Regions from separate parts of the Streptomyces sp. NPDC018947 genome, predicted to be linked through region 4. Evidence: riboswitches for the same ligand, from Rfam matches in the RefSeq annotation. Region 4 holds a riboswitch; each other region holds the start of a gene.
The links. A riboswitch is a leader RNA that binds a small molecule or an ion and turns the genes downstream of it on or off. The one in region 4 is predicted to bind cyclic di-AMP.
Positions count from the first base shown of each region.

Region 1: another riboswitch for cyclic di-AMP. It lies ahead of ACH499_RS12395 (M23 family metallopeptidase); the one in region 4 lies ahead of ACH499_RS17560 (C40 family peptidase).
Region 2: another riboswitch for cyclic di-AMP. It lies ahead of ACH499_RS21410 (transglycosylase SLT domain-containing protein); the one in region 4 lies ahead of ACH499_RS17560 (C40 family peptidase).
Region 3: another riboswitch for cyclic di-AMP. It lies ahead of ACH499_RS30840 (transglycosylase family protein); the one in region 4 lies ahead of ACH499_RS17560 (C40 family peptidase).

Region 1 is NZ_JBIRZD010000005.1:108,875-113,076, forward strand. Features, by position in the region: gene ACH499_RS12385 (M16 family metallopeptidase) at 1-1,006, shown strand, start outside; gene ACH499_RS12390 (M16 family metallopeptidase) at 1,003-2,391, shown strand; cyclic di-AMP (ydaO/yuaA leader) riboswitch at 2,583-2,746, shown strand; gene ACH499_RS12395 (M23 family metallopeptidase) at 2,759-3,523, shown strand; gene ACH499_RS12400 (HPr family phosphocarrier protein) at 3,676-3,957, opposite strand; gene ACH499_RS12405 (GNAT family N-acetyltransferase) at 4,135-4,202, shown strand, end outside.
Region 2 is NZ_JBIRZD010000011.1:81,954-86,155, forward strand. Features, by position in the region: gene ACH499_RS21400 (GNAT family N-acetyltransferase) at 1-275, opposite strand, end outside; gene ACH499_RS21405 (HAD family hydrolase) at 489-1,298, shown strand; gene ACH499_RS21410 (transglycosylase SLT domain-containing protein) at 1,347-1,838, opposite strand; cyclic di-AMP (ydaO/yuaA leader) riboswitch at 1,842-2,015, opposite strand; gene ACH499_RS21415 (polyprenyl synthetase family protein) at 2,822-3,832, shown strand; gene ACH499_RS21420 (outer membrane lipoprotein carrier protein LolA) at 4,120-4,202, shown strand, end outside.
Region 3 is NZ_JBIRZD010000020.1:90,322-94,523, forward strand. Features, by position in the region: gene eno (phosphopyruvate hydratase) at 1-665, opposite strand, end outside; gene ACH499_RS30840 (transglycosylase family protein) at 935-1,657, opposite strand; cyclic di-AMP (ydaO/yuaA leader) riboswitch at 1,661-1,827, opposite strand; gene ACH499_RS30845 (transglycosylase family protein) at 2,004-3,032, opposite strand; gene ACH499_RS30850 (cytochrome P450) at 3,176-4,202, opposite strand, start outside.
Region 4 is NZ_JBIRZD010000008.1:216,649-220,850, reverse strand. Features, by position in the region: gene ACH499_RS17575 (helix-turn-helix transcriptional regulator) at 1-293, opposite strand, end outside; gene ACH499_RS17570 (ATP-binding protein) at 507-1,013, shown strand; gene ACH499_RS17565 (DUF6328 family protein) at 1,004-1,648, opposite strand; gene ACH499_RS17560 (C40 family peptidase) at 1,771-2,244, opposite strand; cyclic di-AMP (ydaO/yuaA leader) riboswitch at 2,248-2,459, opposite strand; partial or broken gene ACH499_RS17555 (urease accessory protein UreG) at 2,838-2,985, shown strand; partial or broken gene ACH499_RS17550 (urease accessory protein UreD) at 3,015-3,408, shown strand; gene ACH499_RS17545 (alpha/beta hydrolase) at 3,542-4,202, shown strand, end outside.

The DNA of each region.
Region 1 (4,202 bases), on a different contig from region 4:
GCTGGAGGCGGACCGGATGGGCTCCCTGCTCTCCGCCCTGGACGACGAGTCGATGGAGAACCAGCGCGACGTCGTCAAGAACGAGCGCCGCCAGCGCTACGACAACGTGCCCTACGGCACCGCGTTCGAGAAGCTGACCGCCCTCGCCTTCCCCCAGGGCCACCCCTACCACCACACGCCGATCGGTTCGATGGCCGACCTGGACGCGGCGACGCTGGAGGACGCGCGCGCGTTCTTCCGCACCTACTACGCGCCGAACAACGCGGTGCTGTCGGTGGTCGGCGACATCGACCCCGAGCGGACGCTCGCCTGGATCGAGAAGTACTTCGGCTCCATCCCCGGGCACGACGGCAAGCCCGCGCCCCGGGACGGCTCCCTGCCCGACGTGATCGGCCGGGAGCTGCGCGAGGTCGTCGAGGAGGACGTCCCGGCGCGCGCCCTGATGGCGGCCTACCGGCTGCCGGAGGACGGCACGCGCGCGTGCGACGCGGCCGACCTCGCGGTGACCGTGCTGGGCGGCGGCGAGTCGTCCCGCCTCTACAACCGGCTGGTGCGCCGCGACCGCACGGCCGTCGCGGCCGGATTCGGCCTGCTGCGGCTCGCCGGGGCGCCCTCCCTGGGCTGGCTGGACGTGAAGACGTCCGGCGACGTGGAGGTGCCGGTCATCGAGGCCGCCATCGACGAGGAGCTGGCCCGGTTCGCCGAGGAGGGCCCCACCGCCGAGGAGATGGAACGCGCCCAGGCCCAGCTCGAGCGCGAGTGGCTGGACCGGCTCGGCACGGTCGCCGGCCGCGCCGACGAACTGTGCCGGTACGCCGTCCTGTTCGGTGACCCGCAGCTCGCCCTCACCGCCGTGCAGCGGGTCCTGGACGTCACCGCCGAGGAGGTCCGCGAGATCGCCGCGGCCCGCCTGCGTCCCGAGAACCGCGGGGTGCTCGTCTACGAGCCGACCGCCTCCGCCGACGAGAACGACGCCACCGACGAGAACGAGGAGGCGGCCAAGTGACCGAGCTCGCCACGATGGAATTCCACCCGCAGCCGCAGGCCGGCGAGCCCAAGCCCTGGGCGTTCCCGGCGCCCGAGCGCGGCAGCCTCGACAACGGCCTGACCGTGCTGCGGTGCCACCGCCCCGGCCAGCAGGTCGTCGCCGTCGAGGTGTCGCTGGACGCCCCGCTGGACGCCGAGCCCGCCGGCCTCGACGGTGTCGCCACGATCATGGCGCGCGCCTTCTCCGAGGGCACCGACAAGCACTCCGCCGAGGAGTTCGCCGCCGAGCTGGAGCGCTGCGGTGCCACCCTCGACGCGCACGCCGACCACCCCGGTGTGCGGCTGAGCCTGGAGGTGCCGGTCTCCCGCCTCGCCAAGGCGCTCGGCCTGATCGCCGACGCGCTGCGGGCGCCCGCGTTCGACGACAGCGAGGTCGAACGGCTGGTGCGCAACCGGCTCGACGAGATCCCGCACGAGCTGGCCAACCCCTCGCGCCGCGCCGCCAAGGAGCTCTCCAAGGAGCTGTTCCCGGCCGACTCGCGCATGTCGCGCCCGCGCCAGGGCACCGAGGAGACGGTGGCGGCGATCGACGCGGCCGCCGTCCGGGCCTTCTACGAGAAGCACGTCCGCCCGGCCACGGCCACCGCCGTGGTCGTCGGCGACCTCACCGGCGTCGACCTCGACGCGCTGCTCGGCGAGACCCTCGGCGCCTGGACCGGTGCCCCCGCCGAGCCGCGCCCCGTGCCGCCGGTGAACGCCGACGACACCGGACGGGTCGTCATCGTGGACCGCCCCGGCGCCGTCCAGACGCAGCTCCTGATCGGCCGCACCGGAGCCGACCGCCACGACCGCGTGTGGCCCGCGCAGGTCCTCGGCACGTACTGCCTGGGCGGCACCCTCACCTCGCGCCTGGACCGCGTCCTGCGCGAGGAGAAGGGCTACACCTACGGCGTGCGGGCGTTCGGGCAGGTGCTGCGGTCCGCGCCCGACGGCACGGGTGCCTCGATGCTCGCCATCAGCGGCTCCGTCGACACGCCCAACACCGGCCCGGCGCTCCAGGACCTGTGGACGGTGCTGCGCACCCTCGCCGAGGGCGGGCTCACCGACGCCGAGCGCGACGTCGCCGTGCAGAACCTGGTGGGCGTCGCGCCGCTCAAGTACGAGACCGCGGCGGCCGTCGCCGGCACGCTGGCCGACCAGGTCGAGCAGTACCTGCCCGACGACTACCAGGCGACGCTGTACCGCCAACTCGCCGCCACGGGCACCGTGGAGGCCACGGCGGCGGTCGTGAACGCCTTCCCGGTGGACCGGCTGGTGACGATCCTCGTCGGCGACGCGGCGCAGATCAGGGAGCCCGTCGAGGCCCTCGGCATCGGCGAAGTCACCGTCGTCGCCGCCGAGTAGCGGCGCACGCGTGCGGCGGCCCTGGTGACCCGAGCGTCACCAGGGCCGTTTTTTGTCCCAATTGAGGGAGAGGCTGCCTGTCCGTCCTGTGGCGTGCGCTACAAAAACCCTGTTGCGTTTGAGGATCGAAGTCGGCCGCGTCTAGCGTCGTCCCGGCTGTCCGTCAGGCAGTGCGCCGCACCCGCGGCACCGGACAGTCATCGCCGAGTCCCCGTACGGCGCGAGCCAGGGGAGCCGGGGACCCATCACGTCCCTGGGGTGAATCGGACGCCCGCGCGTGCAGCGAGGGGGTCCGTAGGAGACCTTCCTGCTCCGAACCCGTCAGCTAACCCGGTAGGCGAGAGGGAAGGAAAGGACCAGCCTCTACATGGCGTTCACGCGCGCCTCCGGGAAGCACCGCCGTCCCAGCCGCATGCAGCGCACCACCGCCCACGCGGCGGGCGTCGCGGCCCTCGCCACCACCGGCGTCGTCGGCACTCTCGCGGCCCCGGCCCTCGCCGCCGAGGCCGAGGCCGAGCAGACCGGTCTCACCCCCGTCGTCACCATCGGCGACTCCGTGGCCGCCGAGATCGACGCCCAGGCCACCGCCCAGCAGGAGGCCGCGCAGCACGCCGCCGCCCGCGAGGCGGCGATGGAAGCCGCGCGTGAGCGGGCCGCCGAGGCCGCCAAGGAGGCCCGCGAGGCCAAGGAGCGCGCCGCGCGCGAGGAGGAGCGCAAGCGCCTCAACACCTACGTCTCGCCGATCACCGGCTCCTACGTCTCCACGTCCTACCAGGCCGGCAGCTCGCTGTGGTCCTCCGGCAGCCACACCGGCGTCGACTTCCACGCCGCCACCGGCACCACGGTGCACGCGGTCGGCGTCGGCACCGTCGTCGAGGCCGGCTGGGGCGGCGCGTACGGCAACCAGGTCGTCATCAGGATGCACGACGGCACGTACACGCAGTACGGCCACCTGTCGTCGATCGGCGTCTCGGTCGGCCAGTCGGTCGTCGCCGGCCAGCAGATCGGCATCTCCGGCGACACCGGCAACGTCACCGGCGCCCACCTGCACTTCGAGGCCCGTACGAGCCCGGAGTACGGCTCGGACATGGACCCCGTCGCCTACCTCCGCTCCCACGGCGTGAACATCTGACGACGGACGGTACGGATGTCCGAGGCCCCGGCTCACCGAGCCGGGGCCTCGCGGTTCTCGGCCCCGGGGGCGACCGCACGGCGCCCGCCCGCGGAAGGACGCACGAAAGGCCCGCCCGGTGGTCCGGGCGGGCCTTTCGGCGCGTGATCGCTTCAGACGGTCTCGGGAAGCTCCTCGAGCCCCTCGGCGACCAGCCTGGCCAGACGGTCCAGGGCCGCGTCCGCGCCCTCGGCGTCGGAGGCGAGGACGATCTCCTCGCCGCCCTGGGCGCCGAGGCCGAGGACGGCCAGCATCGAGGCCGCGTTGACGGGGTCGCCGTCGGCCTTGGCGATCGTCACCGGGACGCCGGTGGCCGTGGCGGCCCGGACGAAGATGGAGGCGGGGCGGGCGTGGAGACCCTCGGCCCAGCCGACGTTGACGCGGCGCTCAGCCATGTGTTGCTGCCCTTCAGGTGTACCGGGTTGTCTAGACCAGTTTCCCACATCATGACCCATGGCCGGACGGCCGTGCGACGCGCGGGCCGGCTGTCCGGCCGCGGCCCCCGCCCGGCCCTCCGTTTCTCCACAGACTGCCCCGCGCCGTTGTCGTACGCGAGCCGTACTCTGGGGCCCATGCAGACCTCGTCGGACCGGCACGAGTACCCCGCCCACTGGGAGGCCGACGTGGTGCTGCGCGACGG
Region 2 (4,202 bases), on a different contig from region 4:
AGCACCGCTCCCTGGCAGTCCGAGACGCCGAGCCCGATCGCGCGGCCCGCCCCCAGGGGCCCGCGCTCGTACGGGAGGAAACCGGCCGCCTCACCGGCGTCGTACAGGACGGCCACCCGCGCCCGCGGCCGTACCCGGCCCACGGCGAGGGTGAACTCCGGTTCCATGAACGGGTTGCGCGGCGACGCCGACCCGGCCCGCAGGGCGCGCCAGTGTTCCCGTTCCCCCTCGCCCAGTTCCTCCGGCCTCAGCACGCGTACACGTCCGGCGCTCAACCCGACCCCCCGATCAAGTCCCCCTGGTCAACAGGAAGGTACCCCCGGGGTCAGTCCGCGGGGTAGAAGGCAGACCATGTTGTTGCCAACTGGTGCACAGGCCTTTAACCGCCTTTAGACGGTGTTGCGTCAGGATTCGGACACCTGCGAACGTCCTCGTGCGCAACCGGTCGTGGGGGAGTCCGACAGGTGCGGTGTCCGTATTCTCTGATCATGGACCGCACCGCATATTCACTCGTCGCCACCGACCTCGACGGAACGCTGCTGCGAGGCGACGACACCGTCTCCGACCGGTCGCTGGCCGCGCTCGCGCGGGTGACCCGGGCCGGGGCGCGGCACCTGGTGGTGACGGGGCGGCCGGCACCGAGGGTGCGGACGCTGCTGGAGGACCTCGGCTGCACCGGGCTCGCGGTGTGCGGCCAGGGCGCGCAGGTCTACGACGCCGGCGCGGACCGGATGCTGTGGTCGGTCACCCTGGACCGGGAACTGGCCGAGACGGCGCTCGGCAAGATCGAGGCCGAGGTGGGCCAGGTGTACGCCGCGGTCGACCAGGACGGCGTCGACGGGCTGACGCTCATCGAGCCGGGCTATCTGATGCCCCATCCGACCCTGCCCGCCGTCCGCGTCGAGCGGCGCGACGAGCTGTGGGCCGAGCCGGTCAGCAAGGTGCTGCTGCGTCACCCCGGCCTGTCCGACGACGAGCTGGCGGCGACGGCGCGCGCGGTGGTCGGTTCCCTCGCCACGGTCACGATGTCGGGGCCGGGCACGGTGGAGCTCCAGCCGTGCGGCGTCACCAAGGCGACGGGGCTGGCGCTCGCCGCCGAGCACCTGGGCCTGACCCGGCGGCGGACGATCGCCTTCGGCGACATGCCCAACGACATCCCGATGTTCCACTGGGCGGCGCACGGGGTCGCCATGGCGGACGCCCACCCCGAACTCAAGGCGGTGGCGGACGAGGTCACCCTCACGAACGAGGACGACGGCGTGGCCGTCGTCCTCGAACGCGTCTTCGGAGCCGGTTAGGACCCGCCCGGTGGGGGCCGGTCACGGCTCACTTCCTGGTGGTACGGCTCAGTACGCGCCGAAGACGTTGTCGATGGAGCCGTAGCGGTCGGCCGCGTAGTTGCAGGCGGCGGTGATGTTGGCGACCGGGTCGTACGGGTCCCAGGAGGTGCCGGCCACGTGGTAGGCCCGGAAGGTCGGGTCGATCACCTGGAGCAGGCCCTTGGACGGGGTGCCGTTGATGGCGTTGATGTCCCAGTTGTTGATGGCGAGCGGGTTGCCGGACGACTCGCGCATGATGTTGCGGTGGATGCCGTCGTACGTCCCGGGGATCCCGTGCTGCGCCATGACGTCGAGCGACTCGCGGATCCAGCCGTCGAGGTTGTCCGGGTACGTCGTCGCCGCCGTGGTGGCGGTGGTCGCGGCGGCCGGGGTGGCGGCGGACGCGGTGGCGGCGCCGACGAGCGGCATGGCGAGCACGGCCGCGCCGGTGCCGGCGAGGGCCAGCTTGCGGGCGAGGCGAGCGGTCCGGGTGTGACGGTTCTGACCGTTGGCAGGCATGTGTGTGTCCCTCTCCTACGCCTGCGAGGTGAGCTGTCGGGTTCGGGCGGGGAGGTGCCCGGCCGCGCCCCGAAGGGCACGGCTTCACCCCGAGCCGCTCCGGTGGTGACCGGTGCGGCGACTTACCTGGGTCCCCCGCTCCTGCCCGCGAGTGTGTCGAGTGGATGACTGAAATGTCGGTGTGTCGTGGCGGTGGCAGGATTCGGCGTCCGCCCGACAGGCCGGGAACGTATGCGAGAGCACATGTCCGGAACAAGTGCAGGAATCACCCGACGGGCGAGTTGACCTTGGTCTGGGGGATTTGGGGTGCTTGATCCTTTGCGGCCGCAAGGGCCAACTGGCCTACGGAGCAAAGGGCCGGCGGCACTTCGGTGGTGGCCGCGTGTGACTGCTGTGGCGTGAGGCAACTCACTGGCCTCAACAAGCTCGGCAAATCGGGCATTCGGGCCAACTGGTGGCCAACCGGCCCTCGGTGAGGACGGCTTCGGCGCCGGGGGTCGTCCGGGCGGTTCCGGCGCGCTCGAGCCGCTCGGCCGGGCCGCCCTTCCCGCGGGTGGTCCGTCCCCGGTGGGGCGCCCGGCGCCGGCGGCTCCGCGGGCGGCTCGCGCCGGTGTTCCGTCGCGCTTCGCGGGCACCAGTGCGCAGGGGAGGGGAAGGGGTGTGGACCGTGCGGGCGAGAGGGCGGGGCGCGGGTGCCGGACGGGTGGCGCTCCCGGGGTGCGCTCCGTCGGGAGGGGTGGTGGGATCTTCGGTGGCGGCTCCCGGCGCGCCGTGTCCTGAATGCGTCCCTGACGATGTCGGTCGATATCTGCTCATATCACCTGATCAAAAACATACCGTGCATGATCCGATACCGACCGGCCTGTAACGGTGGGCGCTAGCGGTGATCGAAACGTGACCGGATACGCTGACTTGAGTGGTGGCAGCGACCTATCGACAAGCCAGGTAATCGCCAGTAGACACCAGCAGACAGGAGACCCCTCGTGACCGTCGTCGGGCCGTTCGGGCTGAGCGTGCGGGACCAGGCTCTGGAAGCCGATGTCCAGACCGGATTGGCGGCCGTCGAGGAAGGGTTGCTTGAGGCAACTAAAAGCGAGGTGCCGTTCATCACGGAGGCCGCCCAGCACCTGGTGCGGGCCGGAGGCAAGCGATTCCGGCCGCTGCTGGTGATGCTGGCGTCCCGGTTCGGTGACCCCTACGCCCCCGGCATCGTGCCCTCGGCCGTCGTCGTGGAGCTGACCCACCTCGCCACGCTCTACCACGACGACGTCATGGACGAGGCCACCGTGCGCCGCGGCGTCCCCAGCGCGAACACCCGCTGGGGCAACTCGGTCGCGGTCCTCACCGGCGACTTCCTGTTCGCCCGCGCCTCCCAGATCCTCGCCGACCTCGGGCCCGAGGCGGTCCGCGTGCAGGCCCTCGCGTTCGAGCGGCTGGTCACCGGCCAGATCCTGGAGACGGCGGGGCCGCAGGACGGGCGGGATCCGGTCGACCACTACCTGGACGTGCTCGGCGGCAAGACGGGCTCCCTGGTCGCCGTCTCCTGCCGCTTCGGCGCGATGATGTCCGGCGCCGACGAGACCGTCGTCGACGTGCTGACCCAGTACGGCGAGCGCCTCGGCGTCGCCTTCCAGCTCGCGGACGACGTCCTGGACATCGCCTCCGACTCCCACGAGTCCGGCAAGACGCCCGGCACCGACCTGCGCGAGGGCATCCCGACCCTTCCCGTGCTGCGGCTGCGCGAGCGGGCGGCCCGGCTGGGGCTCGCCGAGGACATCGCGCTGTGCGAGCTGCTGGACTCCGACCTGAGCGACGACGCCCGGCACGCCGAGGCGCTGCGCCTGCTGCGCGCCCACCCCGCGCTCGAACAGGCGCGGCGCGACACCGTCCGGTACGCGAACGAGGCCCGGGCCGCGCTGGCCCCGCTGCGGGAGTGCGACGCGAAGTCCGCGCTCGTGGAGCTGTGCGACGCCGTGGTCCACCGGGCCGGCTGACGCCTCGGGCGGCCCGCCCGCCCCGGTCGCCCGCACCCCCCTTTCCGTCCGCCGCCACCCCCGGACGGGTCCCCACCCCCTACGGGCCGGGGGAGTCGCCGCCCCTCCGTCTCATCCCGCAGGAGTACGCGGAGTTGAGTCCGGGGTCTGACGCCTGGTCGCGGCCGGTTTGGTCAGATGGAGTCACGGAAAACCACCACTCCTCACCGATTCGGGTGAGAATGGCGGCTCACGGGTGAACACGTGCGAGGTCCCGCGACAGCCGCCGCCGACGACGGAGGGCACACATGGCACCGTTCGATTCCGACGACAACACGACCGCCGGGGAGGGCGAGGCGCCGCGCGCCGGACGGCGCAAGGCCGCGCGGTA
Region 3 (4,202 bases), on a different contig from region 4:
ATGAGGTCGAGGGCCTCGCGGTTGGAGCCGAGGTTCGGGGCGAAGCCGCCCTCGTCGCCGAGGCCGGTGGCCAGGCCCTTGCCCTTCAGCACCTTCTTGAGGGTGTGGTAGACCTCGGTGCCCCAGCGCAGCGCCTCCGAGAAGGACTCCGCGCCGATCGGGGCGATCATGAACTCCTGGATGTCCACGTTGGAGTCGGCGTGCGAGCCGCCGTTCAGGATGTTCATCATCGGCACCGGCAGCAGGTGCGCGTTCGGGCCGCCCAGGTAGCGGAAGAGCGGCAGGTCGCTGGCCTCGGAGGCGGCGTGGGCGACGGCGAGCGAGACGCCGAGGATGGCGTTGGCGCCGAGCGAGCCCTTGTTGTCGGTGGCGTCCAGGTCGAACATGGCCTGGTCGATCAGGCGCTGCTCGGTGGCGTCGTAGCCGACCAGCTCGGGGCCGATCTGCTCGATGACGGCGAGGACGGCCTTCTCGACGCCCTTGCCCTGGTAGCGGTTGGGGTCGCCGTCGCGGAGCTCGATGGCCTCGAAGGCACCGGTGGAGGCACCGGAGGGAACGGCGGCACGCCCCGTGCTGCCGTCGTCGAGGCCGACCTCGACCTCGACCGTGGGGTTGCCTCGGGAGTCCAGGATTTCCCGGGCTACGACGACGTCGATGGACGGCACGAGCATCTCCTTCTTCAATGTGACGCTTCGGTGTGACGCGGGCCCGCAGGGTCCGCGGCGGCTCTGCGGGACGAGCCTAACCGGCTCCGGGCGATCGGCCAGCCGGTCGCCCACCCGGTGGACAGAACCGAGAGTAAATTGTTTCCGAACGGAACAAAGACGGTTCGGGGAAACCGGGGGTACGCGCCCGCGGCGCCGGGCGCGAAAAAACCCGCCCCGGTGCGTACGGGGGAACACGCACCGGGGCGGGAGCAGGGGCGGGCCGCCGCTTACTTGAGGTGGAGCTGCTGGCCCGGGTAGATCAGGTCGGCGTCGTCGACGATGTCGTCGTTCAGGTCGAACAGCTTCGCCCAGCCGCCCTTGACGTGGTGCTCGGCGGCGATCGAGCTGAGCGTGTCGCCCTTGACGACCTTGTACTCGCCGTCGCCCTTCTCGACCTTCTTGCCGGTCGGGGTGGTGACGGTCTTCTTCTCGGCCTTCTTCTCCACCTTCTGCTCGGCGGCCGGACGCTCGGAGGAGCGCGACGCCTTCTGCTCGGTGGAGCGCTCGGCGGTGGAGCCGCCACTCTGGCTCTGCGAGGAGCCGCTGTCCGTGCTCGCGGCGGAGCCGCCGGTGTACGCGGCGCTCGACAGGCCGGTGCCGCAGACCGGCCAGGCACCCTTGCCCTGACCCGCGAGGACCTTCTCGGCGATCTCGATCTGCTGCGACTTGGTGGCCTGGTCGGCGGTGGCGGCGTACTGCGTACCGCCGTAGGCGGCCCAGGTGGAGGCGGAGAACTGCAGACCGCCGTAGTAGCCGTTGCCGGTGTTGATCGACCAGTTGCCGCCGGACTCGCACTGGGCGACGGCGTCCCACTCGGACGCGGTGGCGGCGGAGGCGTTGCCGGCCGCCATCAGCGGGGCGGCGACGGCGGCGCCGGCCACGCCGGCGACGGCGATGGCGCGAGCGGCCTTGGACGGACGACGGTGCTTGCCCTTGCTGGAAAACAGCATGGTTGATCCCCTCACCGACGCCTGCGAGGTGAGCTGTCGGGTTCGGGCCGGTTGAGTTGCCCGGCCGGGTCCCTCACGGGACTCGGCTTCACCCCTAGCCGCTCCGATTCGCTTGCCCGGTGCGGCACTTACCTTGGGTCCCCCGCTCCTGCCTGCGGCGCTTGACGCGACGACTGTTCCCGGGCTGCCGCTGGCAGGATTCGGCGTTGCGGCGGCCGGGGCCCGCGGTGGCGAGCGGTCATGACCGTAGACACGGGTTCGGCCGTTTTTCAAAGACGATCACGGCTTCTGAGACCTATCTCTCACGTGATCCAAAACGGACATACAGGCTGAACCGTGACGCGAACTAGCCCTGGTTTTCGCCCGTTTCGCCCCCGACCGTGAGCGTCTGACCGGGCAGGATGTGGTCCGGGTCGGCTCCGACGACGTCCTTGTTGCCGTCGTAGAGCGCGCGCCATCCGCCGGTGACGTCAAGGGAGTCGGCGATGCCCCAGAGACTGTCCCCGGAACGGACCGTGTACGAGGCGTCCGTGAGGCCGCGTGCGCTGTCGTCGCCACGCGAGGCGTGCCGGCCCCAGGACTCGGCGGTGCGGCCGTCCGCGGGACTCTCCTCCGCGCTGCCGCCCCGGTGCCGGCCGGTCGCGGTCTCCTCGGTGCCGGTGCTCCCCGAAACGGAGCCGTTCTGCCCCGACTTGTCCGACTCCTCGCCCGCCGGGGCGGTCGCGCCGGCGCCGCCGGAGCCCCGCGTGGCGTCCGCGGCCGGGGCGTCCGGCGTGGCGGAGGTGCCCGATTCGGGAGTTTCCTCACTCTTGCCCGACGAAGCGTCAGGCGTCTCCGTGGCGGAGGGCGACGGCGACCGGGAGGCGGAGGGCGCGGGGGACGCTTCGGTGTCGGACCCGGCGGAACCGGCCGTGACGGACGGCTCGGCCGCGCCCGTGGTCCCCTCCTGTGCCGACGCGCCGTCATCCGGGGCCCCGCTGTCCCCCGTCGCGGTGCCGGAGCCGTTGCCCAGGCCCGCGAGCAGGCCGCAGGTGGGCCAGGCGACGATGCCCTGGTCCGCGAGCACCTTCTCGGCGACCGATATCTGCTGCGAACGGCTGGCCTGGTCGGCGCTGGACGCGAGGTCCAGACCGCCGTAGCGCTCCCACAGGTCCTGGGAGAGCTGGAGGCCGCCGTAGTAGCCGTTGCCGCTGTTCTGGCTCCAGGCACCGCCCGTCTCGCACTCGGCGACCCGGTCCCAGCCCGCACCGTCGGCCGCGTGCGCACCCGTGGCCCCCAGCAGAGGGATCGCGATGGCGGAGCCCGTCACTCCGGCGGCGACGACCAGAGCGGGGGCCTGGCGGGGGCGACGGTGACGACCGTTCCCGGAGAGCATGCGGCGACCTTTCCCGAGACAGCGATGACGGCGTGGCGGATGACGCTCGGCGCCACGCTGATCCGTGAAGGTATAGGCAGATGATCGCTTGTCACAAGTTCATGCCGCGCAGATCACGTGAAGATCACAGAGGTGAGCGCGTGTCACCTTTGCGGTGGCGACGGGGTCTTGTCCGGCGCCGAGGGGGCCTCGTCCGGCACCGGCGGGGCCGGGGTGAACGACACCGGCAGGGTGCGCAGCCCGCGCATGATGAGCCCGCCGCGCCAGCGCAGCTCGGCCGGATCCGCGGCCAGCTGCAGGTCCGGCAGACGGGTGAGGAGCGTGGCGAGCGCCGTCTGCCCCTCCAGCCGGGCGAGCGGGGCGCCGAGGCAGTAGTGGATGCCGTGGCCGTACCCCAGGTGCTGGTTGTCCCGGCGCGAGAGGTCCAGGGTGTCCGGGTCCGCGAAGCGCTCCGGGTCCCGGTCGGCCGCGGCCAGGACGACGAGCACGGGGTCTCCGGGGGCGATGTCCTGCCCGGCGAGGGTGAGCGCCTCGGTGGCGAAACGCCAGGTGGCCAGCTCCACCGGGCCGTCGTAGCGCAGGAGTTCCTCGACGCCCGTCTCCAGCAGCCCGCGCTCGCCCGCGGCCAGGGACGTCTGCAGCCTGGTGCGCTGCCCGGGGTGGGTGAGCAGGGCGTAGGTGCCGTTGCCGATGAGGTTGACCGTGGTCTCGAACCCCGCGAAGAGCAGGATGAAGGCCATCGCCGCGGCCTCGTTCTCGGTGAGGTGCTCCCCGTGGTCGGAGGCGCGGATGAGACCGGAGATCAGGTCCTCGCCGGGACCGGGCTCGGGCGGCAGCGCGGCGCGCTTGCGGTGGATCAGCTCGGCGAGGTAGCCCCGCATCTTCTTCACCGACCGCGCGACACCGCCCCGGGGCCCGCCGCCGTGACGGATCATCATGCCCGCCCAGTCGCGGAAGTCGTCCTGGTCCTCTTGGGGGACGCCGAGCAGGTCGCAGATGGCGTAGATGGGCAGCGGGAACGCGAACTCGTGGATGAGGTCGGCCGAGCCGGTGGCGGCGAACCGGTCGATCAGGCCGTCGGCCAGCTCCTGCACCCGGGGCGCGAACTCGGCGACGCGGCGCGGTGTGAACGCCTTGCTGACCAGCCGACGCAGCCTGGTGTGGTCCGGC
Region 4 (4,202 bases):
GGCAGTACGCCGCGATAGGCCTGCCACCAGTGGTGCCGGCCGCCCGTGCCGTCGGATCCCGCCAGCACCGCCAGCAACTCCCGCAACTGCGGATCGTCCACGCCGTAGGCGTCCAGCAGCAGGCGCACATCGGCCGGTTTCGCCCCGCTCGTCCCGGTCTCGATCCGGCTGACCTTCGACTGGTGCCAGCCCACCAGCCGGGCCGCCTCGCCGCTGGTGATCCCCGCCGCCGTGCGCAGGGCGCGCAGCTCCGCACCCAGTTTCCGGCGGCGCACCACGGGACCGTGCTGCATGGGCCACTCCTTTACTCCTTATGAGCCGCCCAAAAACGGTCTGCCGTCGCAGAGTTCACCGCTTCGAGCGACAGATATATGCATATCCCGGTGGATCGCCGCCCTTCAGCGGGTCGTGATGGCAGTCTGGCGGTGAAGCACCAGTCCGGGACCGTACTCGAACCATCCGCTCCGTGTCGGCCTGCGGTCCCGTGGGAAAGGGACGACGTCGCCATGGCAGACCACCTGGAAGCATCCGTCACTCTGCCGAGCGATCCCGCCTCGGTGGCCGCCGCCCGCACCTACGCCATGGCCACGCTGGCGGAGTGGGGCCTGCCCGCGGACGCGGAGATGGCCGAGACCGTCCGGCTCATCGTCTCGGAGCTGGCCACCAACGCGGTCCAGCACACCTTCGGCCAGTCACCCACCTTCACGGTGGACCTCGTCCTCGAACGGGACGAGCGGCTGCGCGTCGGCGTCACCGACAGCCACCCGCGCTTCCCCAAGCGCCTGCCCGCCGCGGTGCAGCAGGACAACGGCCGGGGCATGGTGATCATCCGCTGGCTGACGGCGGAGTTCGGCGGCAGGCTGCGGGTGCGGCCCACTCGCGAGGGCGGCAAGACCGTCTCCATCGAACTGCCCTGGACGGCGCCGGACGGTCCGGTGACGGCGGAGCCCGCTGTCACAGCCGTGGGCCGGCCCCGGAGCGAGCCCGCTGGGGGAAAGAACCCTCAGCGGTGAGGCGCCGGCGGCATCCGGCGCGCGGCGGCCGGTGCGCGCCGGGAGGCGGCCGGCGTACGGCGTGCCGGGACCGGCGCACGGCGGGGCGCGCCGCGCCGGGCCGAGGCGGCGGAGTCCGACGCGTCCGGGCGCCGTTCCCCGGCGCGGCCTCGGCCGCTCAGATGGGTCCGCCGGACCAGATGGGGGAGCAGCCCCCACAGGCCCAGGCAGACCGCCAGGGTCGCCCCGCCCGCGGCGAGTCCGCCGGCCCGGCCGGTGGTCACGTCGACGACGAGCATCACCGCACCGGTGAACGCGAGCACCAGCACGCCGAGGCCCACCGTGGCGAGCCGCGACGACACCCGCACGATGCGCGGCTTGGCGCCCCGCTGGAAGAGCGAGCGGTGCAGCGCGGCCGGGGCCGTGAACAGCGCCGCGGCGAGCACCGCGAGCAGCAGCGTGGTCACGTAGACGGCGCGCTGGACCGTGTCCAGCTCGGGGAAGCGCGAGGTGAACGCCAGGGACAGCAGGAAGGCGAAGAGGATCTGCACCCCGGTCTGGGTGACGCGCAGCTCCTGGAGCAGCTCGACGAAGTTGCGGTCGGCGCGCTCCAGCGGGGTCTCGTTGCGTGCGGTGCAGCGACGGTGCTCGGCCATGCCCTCACGGGTAACCGCCGAGCGCCGCGCCACTCCTGTGCGCACGCATCCGCCTCACGCCCTGCTGCCGGACGCCCGGGGAGGTGACGGCGCGTCAGGGTGCCGCCGACTCCCCGGGAGGGTCACTTCACCCGGCCGTACCAGACGCTCTTGGTCCAGATCTTCTGGAGCCGTACCACGTCCCCGGTCTTCGGGGCGTGCCAGATCTTGCCCTTTCCGGCGTAGATGCCCACGTGGTACACGCTGCTGCCCGAGTGGAAGAACACGAGGTCTCCGGCCTTGCGGCTCTTGGCGGAGATGTGCCGGGTCTTGTTGTACTGCTGCGCGGCGGTGCGCGGCAGTTTCTTGCCGGCCTTCTTGAACGAGTAGAGGGTCAGCCCGGAGCAGTCGAACCGGTTCGGCCCGGTGGCGCCCCAGGCGTAGGGGGAGCCCTTCTTGGAGGCCGCGATCTTGAGGGCCTTCGTCGCATGGGTGGCCGCGGCGGCCTCGCCGGCGGCACCGGGAACCACGAGCGAGCCACCCACCGCGGCGATGGTGAGGGCCGAGGCGGTACCGGCACGGGCCATGAGCGACGGGACACGATTGAGCGCAGTCATGCGCAACCCTTCGTCAGCCGCCTGTGAAGGATGACCTGTCGGATTCGGGCTGGCGAAGTTGCCCGGCCGCGTGTGCGGCTTCACCCCAAGGGCTGCTCGGCCCGGCCGTGGCGTGACCGTTCCGGCGACCCGTCGTGCTCGGGTCCTCCACTCCTGCCGATCCACTCCTGTCGACCGGTCGTCCGGGCGGCGGCAGGACTCGGCGTCCGCCCGGACCGCCCCGCCGCTGCGGCGGGGGCTTGTCGTCAGTAACGGATCTTGGCTCATGGAAGTCGGAAAATCCCAACGGAACGGGGCACTTGTGTTGTTACTCACCGCTCGGCCGTTCGGGTGGACACCTGCCCGGCCGGCTCTCCGCCCCGCGCGGCGCCGACGCCCGGACCAGCGGCGGAATGAGTAATTCCGCCAGCCGAGGCGCGGAGTGCGCAAGCTCGGCGAGCGGGAAATTCGAGGTGTTCCTACGCCGAAAGGGGGTAGGCCGAATGGCCCGTTTCCGGCCTTGGGTCGAGAACGTCCGGGGAACGGGAAGAAGGTGTGCGGCAGCGCGCGAAGACGTCGGAACGCGTCGCGGGCATGCGAACGGTCTGCCGCCGGTCCCCCGCAAGGGCGGCCCCGGCCTCTCCACCGCCGACCTGTTCATCGTCGACAAGACCGACCTCGCCCCGCGTCGGCTCCGGCCTCGCCCGGATGGCCGCCGACGCCGAGGCGCAGCGCGGCGAACCACCCGTCGCCCCGCAGTCGAGGGCGGTTGATCTCCGCTGAACCGCGGCGACCTCCGGGTGGCCACCTTCGCCGAACTCGCGCCCACGGCCGGGCTCGTGCTGCGCGAGGAGCAGGTGCTCGGCCGGGCCGGGGAGGAACCGGGGCGGCTCACCAGCCGTCTCTCCGTACGGATCCACGGCTGGCTGGTCCTCGACCGGAACCGGCCTGCGGGCCCGCCGTCCCCGGGCGGCTGACGGCCCCGCCGGACCGGCCGGCCGGTCCGCCGTCGGCCAAGTCGCCGTCGAACGACCGCGGTTCGCGACCGGTCCGCCGGCCGCCCGCCCGACCGGTCGGGGAGCGGCCGCCATGCCGCTCGCGGGGCCGGCTGCGCTGGACACGGCCGTGGCCCCGGACGCGCGGCGGCTGCGACGGCTGCCGGACGGGGCGCTGGCCTCGATGGACCGAGCCCGCCGACGGGCGGACACGAGTCTCCGTTTATCGGATTGGCAAAGAAGTGGCGCCTCCCCTGTTCCCGGGGAACGCACAGCCGCGAGGATCCCCGTACTCGTCGCACATCCTGTAGGGGGAGGGCCACTTGAGGAAGACAAGGCTGCACCGGAGAGCCGCCGCGTTCGGCACGGCCGGAGCACTCGTCACCGCCACGCTGATCGCCGGCACCGTCACGGCACCCGCGGCCGGCGCCAGTCCGGCCGTCGGCCGGGCCCACGGGCAGGGGCAGGGCCAGGACCGCGAGGCCCGCGGTGCCGCCATCGCCGCCGACCGTGCGGCGAAGGCCGGCGTCGACTGGCAGGACTGCCCCGCCGACTGGAACCTGCCCAAGCCCATCCAGTGCGGCTACGTCACCGTGCCGCTCGACTACGCCAAGCCGTACGGCAAGCAGATCAGGCTCGCCGTCGACCGCATCGGCAACACCGGCTCGAAGTCCGAGCGCCAGGGCGCCCTCATCTACAACCCGGGCGGCCCCGGCGGCTCCGGCCTGCGCTTCCCGGCCCGCGTCACCAACAAGAACGCGGTGTGGGCCAACACGGCCAAGGCCTATGACTTCGTGGGCTTCGACCCGCGCGGCGTCGGCAGGTCCGCGCCCATCTCCTGCGTCGACCCGCAGGAGTTCGTCAAGGCGCCCAAGATGGACCCGGTGCCCCGCTCCGAGGCCGACAAGCTCGCCCAGCGCAAGCTGGCCCGCGAGTACGCCGAGGGCTGCTTCGAGCGCAGCGGCGAGATGCTCCCGCACATGA